Regions from separate parts of the Paenibacillus sp. GYB006 genome, predicted to be linked through region 2. Evidence: riboswitches for the same ligand, from Rfam matches in the RefSeq annotation. Region 2 holds a riboswitch; the other holds the start of a gene.
What was found. A riboswitch is a leader RNA that binds a small molecule or an ion and turns the genes downstream of it on or off. The one in region 2 is predicted to bind cyclic di-AMP.

Region 1 (5,106 bases), on a different contig from region 2:
AGATGTGCTCGAAATGTTTCCTGTGCTGAAGACGATGATGAATAGACAGGGCGGCGATCTGAGCGGTGGTCAACAGCAGCAACTTGCCTTCGCCAGGGCGCTTGCTACAAGGCCGCGATTATTATTGCTTGATGAACCGACAGAAGGGATTCAGCCGTCTATTGTAGATGACATCCGTGATGTTATCATTCAGATTAAGAATCAGGGGAATACAGCAATTTTACTTGTGGAACAAAGCGAAGAATTCGTTCGAAGTGTGGCGGATTATATCTATGTGATGGATAAAGGCGCTATTGCCATGCATGGGAAGCCGGAAGAACTTGAGCTTGCCAGCTTCGAACATTATCTGACAGTTTAACGAATAAACGTTAATTAGGTACTCTATCCTGCGCTTCTCTAAGCAGCTCTTCTTTGATCATTCGAACAAAGAAGAGCTGCTTATTTAGGCTTCGTCTAGAAAATGAGAATACTGGGGGTACACTCTTCTTATACAATCAGGACAAATATCATGTGTAAACTCGGCGTGTGTATTTTTTTCTACAAAACTCTCGACAGGATTCCATTCATCCTCTTCGTCTCGAATTCGTTTACATACAGCGCAAATGGGCAGCATACCCCGAAGGGTTTTGATCTGGGAGGAAGCGTGGCTGAGATGGGTTTCCAGTGTTTTAAAAGGAGTGATGTCATAATACGAAATGACGAGACCGACAAAATCGGGCTGAAGAGAAGTTTTGTATGGGGAAGCTTCTAACTGAAACCATGTATACCCTTGATCTGTAAGGGTACTTATTTCGCAGGCATAACCGGTTGTATGTCGTTCCAATACTTTTTGCAGATGAAGAATAATGAGCTGTATATTGTGTATGCAGGTTCCTGGAATTTCACTAAGGACCCTGTAATAATTCATCTTTAAATAGCTCTCTGCAGGATAGGGAAGAAGCTCAGAAATTTTGGTGAGCCATGTTTGATTGTATGAAGAAATGAGTCCTTCTTCATTAATTATTACAGTCGCAGAACGAAATTGATCGTAGGAATCTTCGAGTGTAAGCGGGTTTGCTTCAGACAATGGCCGTCTCTCCCTATTAAATATTTCGTTCTTAAAAAATGAATAAAGAAGGATTTGTCTTCTTTGTATTTCTATAAAAGTATAGTTATATTATATACGTTGTTACGTCATCTAACAATGATGAATAACTTACATACGTCTTTCTTTTCCGACAATATCGTCGATAGATGATGAAAAACACGCCGAAATGGATAATCGGCGTGTTTTAAGGGGAGGAAGAGGGTGTTTAATACGAGGAGAGTTTTGATGGAGTTCTGGATGCCTTAGTGCCTTCTTCAGGAAAAGGAAAGTTAGGAAGAAAGGGTTGGATGGTGAAACGGGAGGGGTGAAATACAGAGGTGTCAGACAGATCTATTTTGTTCCATTCCTGATCTAAATGTTCTCCTAATGTTCTATATAGTTGTTCAAGTTCGTTTGGTTTCAAAGAAAGGAGTTGTCTTGCGTGAAGGAAGCACACGTTCTTGGCAGCGTGGAGATAGCTAGATACGGCGTTTAAGAGGGGGACGCCAATCTCGTAATTAATCCAAGCATGTACGACAGGCAAAGAGATGACAGTGCCGTACTGTTCGGCGGCTGTTTCAAGTGGAGAAAAGTCCATCCATGGATGCAATGCTTTGGCTAACTTGATAAGTCGTTTTCCCGATGCTCTTGGTGAATTCCGCTGTTCTGCAGGAGAGTGTTGAACATGAAGCGTCTTATCGATAAGTGCTATTCTCCGGTAATCTTGCTTAGCAGCAGCGCTGTATGTTCCTTTGATGGCCAGACCTTCGATTCTGATGAGATTAGGGTAAAGTTCGTGACGCATAAACGTATCCAGATCCTGCGTAGTACAGACCATTCCTCTCTCAATCTTTGACTTAAGTCCGAAAGAGTGAGAAAACCCTCCTACCTGAAGTGAGGAATCAAGCAATTTTACATAATCGAGCAGCTTATTTCCTCGGTTCATTCCGTTCGCCTCCCTGAATTATGGTGATGATGGAATTTATAAAAAGCGGAGATTGATTATTATGTTATATCAATGTTATGTTTGTGAAATTTCCGTTCTATTTGATACCTATTCTTACATATAAAAACTGGTAAAGTCAACATAAATCTCTATATTTATAATTATACGTTATGTAAATTAACGTCAACTTAACGTAAAATGAGTGTTTGATTCCTTGTTTTATGTTTTTGTCATGTAAAAAAAAGGAAATTAAATTTTTTTTGGTTTTTGTCTTTACATGATATAGGTTTATGTGTATAATATATTTTGTTGGCACGAAAACGTTGCTGATGAACAAGATACGCGGTCGTGGTGGAATGGCAGACACGCTACCTTGAGGGGGTAGTGGGTGTATACCCGTGGAGGTTCGAGTCCTCTCGACCGCATCAGACAGAAAGAGACCTGAAGTTATAACTTCAAGGTCTCTTTTTTTTGTGCTCTTATCCCTTAACGTGATAAGAGCTTTGTGATATCAGCTTCAATTTTGTCCGGGGTCGTCTGCGGACTGTATCTTTTTACAATGTGTCCTTCTTGATCCACAAGAAATTTAGTGAAGTTCCATTTGATCGCTTTCGATCCTAGAATACCAGGTGCCGTGGTCGTTAGATATTTGAAGAGGGGATGAGCATCTTCTCCGTTCACATTTACTTTCTCAAACATAGGGAAACTGACACCGTAATTCATCTGGCAAAATTCAGCGATATCATCACTTGTCCCTGGTTCTTGACTCGCGAATTGATTACTTGGAAAACCGAGTACTTCAAAAGACTGCTGATTAAATTTATCATAGAGTTCTTGTAATCCTTTGAACTGCGGTGATAATCCGCATTTGCTGGCGGTATTAACGATAAGCATAACCTTACCTTTATAAGCTGACATATGAAGTTCCTGCCCTTTCAGGGTATTAACATTGAAATCATAAATGGACATAGATTGACCCACCGCCTCGTCTTTTTCTTCTTATTATAAGAGAATAGATAAGGGGTTTACAATATTTTCTACAATTAAATTTTAAACAATTAATAAAGGGGGTTGAACAATGTGAGGCAAGTATATATCTTGTCTTCTTAAGGTTTAAACAAAATATATGTAATACTGAGATACAAAGAGATTAGAGGATATGGAAGCCTTATTGTTTCGTTTTTTGGGTGAATTTAGGGGGATATGGCGTAATATTGACTGAAGTGAGCTCTAGAATACCTTTACACCGTTCTGCTTCGGGTGTATGATTCATATCGTAAATCTTGAGCACAAAGAAAGACGAGTTACATTTTATAAAACAATAGAAATTCTCATTACTATGCTTGCTGAATTTTCGTCTTGATGTATTCAAACGAAAAACGGGGGAACCAATGATAGCAGGGCTGCTTGGATCGGTGTAAAAGTTGGTTCTAGGAACTTTGTTGGGGTGAATCTTTATTCGTCGAATGACAGTGCCATTCGATGTGTAAGGAAGGGCGACTCTCATCGTCCGAATCCGACAGCTAACCTCGTAAGCTAATAACTTGAGAGAGGAATGATGAATCTTGTGATCGTTTATCGACCGCAGGGGCGCTAACCCTCTGTGGTTTTTTATTGTTTTCTACGCTGAATTTTTAGATTCATCTATTTATTTTCGGGTGGATCTTTTATAAAAACGGGGGAACCAAACGGGAATGAACAGTCGAAAGATTGTTTATTCCAAGGGGTGAATTTCCGGGTCGTCAGGCCGGGAATAGGGCAACTCTCTCTTGTCCGAATCCGGCAGCTAACCTCGTAAGCGTATATAGGGAGAGGCAGCAGAACCGTGAGCACCCGAGAGGGTAATCGGGAATTTTCGTAATTCCTTATATTCCTATTCGGGTGGGAGAGCGCCGGCATGCCTTCAGATGTACATGGTGTTCTTTTTTTGTTGTCTTTTCAATCATAGGGAGGCTTACACAATGAATAATGAAATCATTTTGGTTACTGCACCTAATGAAGCAGCTCGAAATTTTATTCGGTTACTAATGTACAAAAAGCTGTCCTTTGCCGTTCTCACGAATAGCGCACAGGAAGAAAAAAAGGTTAGAAGGCTTGGAGTGCAGCATATTATCCGTATGGATACTGCGTTTGCTCATAAATGGGCGTTGCCCGATGCAACAGTAGGACGGATATTTTTGTTTGAGAACAGCATGAATTTAACCTGTCGCTTTCTGCAAATATGCAGACCATGGACACAAAAACCGATAACGATCATTACTCAACAGAATCATCCTCGGGGTGTATACCGGGGGATGGGAGCGAATCATATCATTTTCACCATCAAGGGTGAAGTCGGATTCTTGTTGAACGAAGAACGAGCTGCTGTTAATTAGAATGTTTTTCGCCATGAAATGATAAATGTAGAAGTGGTTTTACATCTATTGATGTAGTAGGGTAGGTATTCTTACTATGATTGCGGAACAAATCTTGCATTGCTATAATGGTCAAATAAGATACACGTAGTGTGAGACTCATGATCATCATGGGTCTTTTTTATATGGAAGATCATTGTAACTTGAAAGGTTGAGACAATAGATGGGAATGTGGTCTGACGTAAAGTGGCTTTTTTTTGATGTAGGGGACACGCTTGTCGATGAATGGATACCGGTGGACCATATTATGAATCAGTTTGTTGAGCGTGCTGCAGATCGAGGTTATTCCATTACGATTCAGGATGTGAGGGAGAAGTTTATTGAAAGTTACTCTAATTTTATTGATTCTCCCATGCAGTATGCAATCTCTCAGTTGATTGAGAAGGAAGAGGACAAGGCTTATATTCGGCCTAGGCTGAAATTCCGTAAAGAACTGGAGACTCCTTACCCAGAAGCTAAAAAAATTCTTGCTCAGCTCGGTGAATATTACCGAATTGGGGTTATTGCGAATCAGAGTCCAGGTACGGCTGAACGGCTTCATCAATATGGTTTTAGTTCTTATGTTGATGTTATCGCTTGTTCTGCAGAACAAGGATTAGCTAAACCGGACGTGAGACTGTATGAATATGCTTTGCAAAAAGCAGGATGCGCTCCTTCGGAAGCAGTTATGATTGGGGATC
Region 2 (5,106 bases):
ACGACAATAATTTCTTTAATCATGACCGCTTGTCTTCCTTTCTAAACAAAAAGAGAAGAGGAAAATTTCCTCTTCTGCATGTAAGAGGCAAACGATAGACCTGTGGTCTAAACTTCCGTTCACCTTATATAGCATCACCGAATCATGTTGTTAATACTATAGCATTAGTGATGCATTGTAAATTATATTTTAGTTCAGTTCCGGCTTCACAGGACCGATGACATACACGGTTTTTCCCTTTTTACGGCCAAAAGTTAAGGCTTGGTCCAGACTGTCATAATAGACGTCTATTTTATTTCCTTTAATAGCACCGCCCGTATCTTCAGCACGGCGGAACCCGACGCCTTCAATATAAACCCACCATCCAAGTGGTATCACATTTGGATCAACAGCAATTGTGCGACCTTCCTGTACACGAGTACCGGATGCTGTTTTTGTTCCTATGCCTTCTTCTTCCGAAGAATAAGCTGTCATAGAAACATTATTAAGTACTTTTTTCGCTTTAAAAGAAACGCCGTCTTTCGTTATTGTATCACTGCTTGAAGAAGAGGAAGATACCTTCTTCACTTTATCTGATAAAGATTTGTTACTTACATTTGATGTACTAGCTGCTGCCACAAGTGTCTCGGGCTTAGGTTCAGGTTTAGGCTCTGGCTTTTTCTTGGACCCGACAGCAATGACCTTATCGACACGATTCTTCGAAATGGTCTTGCCTGTCATTTTCTTGGATACCAATTTACCATCCTGGAACACTTTCTCGATGGTTTGAACCATCACACCTTCTTGCCCATTTTGTATTACGCGGTTATCCCCTTTGTACAAGCTAGGGTCAGCAGTTTTGATTACTTTATAAGGAATCGCAACTTCTTGTTTTGCCGTTTGTTTCGCTACCCGGACAATTTTAATATTAAGATCTGCTTTCACCGCGGTGTCCACAGAAGGATATACTTTATCATCTTCTGATACCTTCACGCCCTCATTTTGAAGCGCTTCCTGGACTGTATCCTTTGTCGTATAAATTTGTTCCGTTTTTCCATCTGCTGTTACGTTCACGGCAACAGCTCGTTTAATGGTAACTTGATCTCCATCTTCGATTGCTCCATTCAGCGGCATCGAAATCTCATCATGGGGGCTTACTGTGATTGCATGCTCATCCAGCACTTCATTAAGCATACCCTCACGAGTTTCCAGCGTTTGGACCTTGCCATCCACGACTAGTGAAATTTCCTTACCTCCCTGACTGTAAACAATAAGAGAGACCATAACTAACAGTGCGATTGAGAAGATTGCGACTAATATCATTTGACGCAGATTCTCATGCTTCCATCGCAACGCGTAAGACTTGCTGGATGATGGTGACTCATGGGTCTCCTCTGGTTGGAAATTTCCCACTTACTCCGTCCTCCTTCGTAGTCCCGCCGTCAAGAGTAATGCATGATTGTATTTTGACGCGACTATAACATTTGTATACAGAATCAGATTGCTTCTGTTTCTGCACCATGTGCCACTCTTCGCGGCATGATGTTTCCTCCTGTTAACCAACAGTATGACGAGGTTGTAACTTTTATTCTCCTAAAACAAAAAGCCAGTAGAGAGTTTATGAGGAGCTCTCTCATGGCTTCCGGATAAGATCATAAGAATAACCGGAAACATCAAACGCGAGTTTACCTCTTTATACGCTTACGGAGTTAGCTGTCGGATTGGGACGCAAGAGTCGCCCTGGATCAGGTCATTAGCTCATGGCTAGTGCCTTTTCCTTCACCCCAAGACTCAAAATGAAATCAAATATGATGGTCTAAAGTATAAAGCTACAAGCTTATAAGACCAACTTATTGGTTCCCCCGCTCTTCGGTTTTTGAAGAATTCAGCGAGAATAACACACGAAGTGAATATTTCAACATTTCACTGAGACGATGATATCCTGTTTGTATGCATGTTGTAAAGCCGTATTCAAGTACGTTTTTCTAAATAAATGGTTAAAACTTTGTAATAAACACGTGAAAAGCCTTCCAAAAAGGTGAATCGCTCTTGTTTACTCACTATTTCATCTGTTTTGCTCCAAATATGAACTATATTCCAAATAGTTCCAGTGCATTTTGAGTCGTAATCTGCCCGATTTCCTCTACAGATACCCCTTTTAAAGACGCTGCAGCTTCTGCCACGAGCGCCACATGTCCCGTTTCATTTCGCTTTCCGCGATATGGATGTGGTGTCAGGTATGGAGAGTCCGTCTCAATCAACAATCGATCCATAGGTACCTTGGCAAGTACCTCTTTCGGCTGTTTCGCATTCTTAAAAGTGATAGGGCCCCCAAACGAAAGATGGAATCCCATATCAAGACACATTTGTGCCGTTTCCCAGCTTCCTGAGAAAGAGTGCATGATCCCGCCGACCTCATGGGCTTTTTCTTCACGCAGGATTTTAACTATATCCTCATGAGCATCTCGATTATGAATTATAATCGGCATGCTGATTTCTCTAGCAAGTCCAATTTGACGCCGTAAAACCGTATGCTGAATGTCTTTTGGAGAAGTATCCCAGTGGTAGTCTAGTCCAATCTCCCCGATTGCTACCACTTTCTCATGCTCACACAAAGAAGCGATCCACTCCAGGTCTCCATCCTTCATCGTAATAGCATCTACCGGATGCCAGCCAACAGCTCCATAGATGAAATCGTACTTTTCGACAAGTTCCATGGTTGTCGGTATCGTTTCGCGGTTAAAACCGATATTTACCATCCGAGTTACTCCCGCATCGAGAGCACGCTGGATTACTTCTTCTCGATCGTTGTCAAATTCTGCTGCATCTAAATGCGTATGTGTGTCAAATAACATCGTTTTGTGCTCCTCTCTTGCTATGAATGAAAAGTATCTATTCTAAAGAACATTACATGCTTAGGAAAATATTTTTGCGATTTGAGGTGGTAGTTGACCAAGAACTGTCCTCACTTTTTCTTCTGGAAAGTATAGATGGTACTTGCCTCGCTGAATGCCGCTGATGGACCGAACGATTTCAGATACTTCTGAGATATCGCGTAGACGTTCTTGTTTGTCGATGATAATAATTTGCTTTTGGCTATCCTCATCATCCGGACGAAACACATCATACGGCAGATCAGATGGAAAATCAATTTCCAGGTCATACTCTGGATTAAGGCCCACATCTTCAAAAGCCTGTGTGATTTCCGTGATTTCATCAGCTGACATAAGATCCACTTCTACATATTTATACAGTTTTCGATCTAGAAATCGCGTACATAGATCTCGTAGCAATTCATCCTTCTCTTCAGTCCACTGGTTAAATGCAGTTTGTATAATGGACTCATCAATACGAAGATATTCTTGTACCGTAATATTCCCTTTAATGAGGGAAAGGAGTGAGGGTAACATAAAACCGAATGAATATTCGCTTTGAACAAGCTCTTTTGCTCTTCTAAAGATTTGACGAAGAATAATTTCTGAACTGCGGGTTACAGGATGAAAATATACTTGCCAATACATTTGATAACGAGCCATTAGATAATCTTCTACCGCATGCATTCCTGAATCCTTTACGACAACCCTGCCATGATACGGACGCAACATTCTTAGGATTCGATCGAGGTCAATCGTGCCATAGTTTACCCCCGTGTAATAAGCATCTCGTAATAAATAATCCATACGATCTGCATCAAGTGGACTCGACACAAGGTTTACTACAATTGGTTTATCGTAGGTCTTTTCAATGACAGAAGCTATCTTCTCTGGAAAATCAGGTGCAACCGTTCTTAGAATCGCCCCAATCTCCGTATCTCCCATAATAATTTTACATGTCCACTCTTCATGGTTCATATCAAATGCTTCTTCTATAGAATGTGAAAAAGGTCCATGACCCACATCATGCAGCAGAGCCGCACAAAGTGCGACAAGTTTCTCTTCTGTTGGCCAGTCTGTATAACCACTTCGCTCAAATTGCGAAATAATTTTTCTCGTAATTTCATAAACACCGAGCGAATGGGAGAAACGGCTATGTTCAGCTCCATGAAAAGTCAGATAGGAAGTCCCCAGCTGTCTAATTCGACGAAGACGTTGAAATTCAGGGGTATTGATTAGCTGCCAGATAATCGGATCTTTAACATGCACATAATTATGAACTGGATCTTTAAAAACCTTTTCTTCAGTTAGTTTTAGTTGCATATGTCTCAATCCTCCTCAAGATAATGAATTAAAATTCAATTGCGCGCAATCCTTACAACAATTTCGACTTATAGTCAACTATTTATTATTTTTTTCGACATTTTACGACATTTTGTGTCGAATTAGGCTATAGTTTTGATTTCCAAATCGACAAGCGTTATAATAATAAAAGCGACAGTGAAAATCATAGATAAACCAGTCCTTTTCATAGATGCTCATTAAATATTAATCTAATAAGTCATTTTTAATGTTGACTGATTTGGGAATGGTTGGTATGATGATTAGCATAAAAGATAAAATAATGTCGAATAATGCAATTATAAGTGATGGCGAGAGGAGCAACAAATTTATGATGAAATCTACAGGTATTGTAAGAAAAGTTGATGAACTAGGACGGGTGGTTATCCCTATCGAGCTGCGTCGTACACTAGGCATCGGAGAAAAAGACGCTCTGGAAATTTATGTTGATGGAGAGCGCATCATGCTCAAAAAATATGAGCCTGCTTGTATCTTCTGTGGTAATGCAGAGAACGTAACTTACTTCAAAGGAAAAATTGTTTGTCACGAATGTATTTCTGAAATCCCTGCACCTGTGACAAATTAAGGAATACTGGTTATAAAAGATGCTATAGAAAAGCTATCATTTTAAATTAAATTATAGATTTCTCTATTTTATATATAGTGCTTTTCTTTTTTTGATTTTAGTCTTAACTACGGTTATCTCTAACCTTTTTATAATCCTTAATGCCTTCCTCGGTTACTATGTAACCGGTGAAGGCATTTTTTGATTTCTGAAATTCATTATTCTTCTTTTAATAAGGCATTGTAGATATCTCTTTTTGATAATCCACGATCAGACGCTGTTTTTTTCATTGCATCCTTTCGGGATAATCCTTCGTTTTCATAATGCTCTACATGCTGACCTAACTCT

Region 1: another riboswitch for cyclic di-AMP. It lies ahead of PV403_RS00845 (hypothetical protein); the one in region 2 lies ahead of PV403_RS20885 (ubiquitin-like domain-containing protein).

The regions. Positions count from the first base shown of each region.
Region 1 covers NZ_JARBDA010000001.1:174,387-179,492, forward strand. Annotated here, with positions in the region: gene urtE (urea ABC transporter ATP-binding subunit UrtE) at 1-358, shown strand, start outside; gene PV403_RS00825 (hypothetical protein) at 443-1,066, opposite strand; gene PV403_RS00830 (urease accessory protein UreF) at 1,293-2,012, opposite strand; tRNA gene PV403_RS00835 (tRNA-Leu) at 2,355-2,437, shown strand; gene PV403_RS00840 (glutathione peroxidase) at 2,499-2,981, opposite strand; cyclic di-AMP (ydaO/yuaA leader) riboswitch at 3,347-3,566, shown strand; cyclic di-AMP (ydaO/yuaA leader) riboswitch at 3,659-3,829, shown strand; gene PV403_RS00845 (hypothetical protein) at 3,974-4,387, shown strand; gene PV403_RS00850 (HAD family hydrolase) at 4,590-5,106, shown strand, end outside.
Region 2 covers NZ_JARBDA010000015.1:9,422-14,527, reverse strand. Annotated here, with positions in the region: gene rnmV (ribonuclease M5) at 1-23, opposite strand, end outside; gene PV403_RS20885 (ubiquitin-like domain-containing protein) at 190-1,392, opposite strand; cyclic di-AMP (ydaO/yuaA leader) riboswitch at 1,664-1,880, opposite strand; gene PV403_RS20880 (TatD family hydrolase) at 2,070-2,834, opposite strand; gene PV403_RS20875 (HD domain-containing protein) at 2,895-4,175, opposite strand; gene PV403_RS20870 (AbrB/MazE/SpoVT family DNA-binding domain-containing protein) at 4,525-4,779, shown strand; gene rsmI (16S rRNA (cytidine(1402)-2'-O)-methyltransferase) at 4,977-5,106, opposite strand, start outside.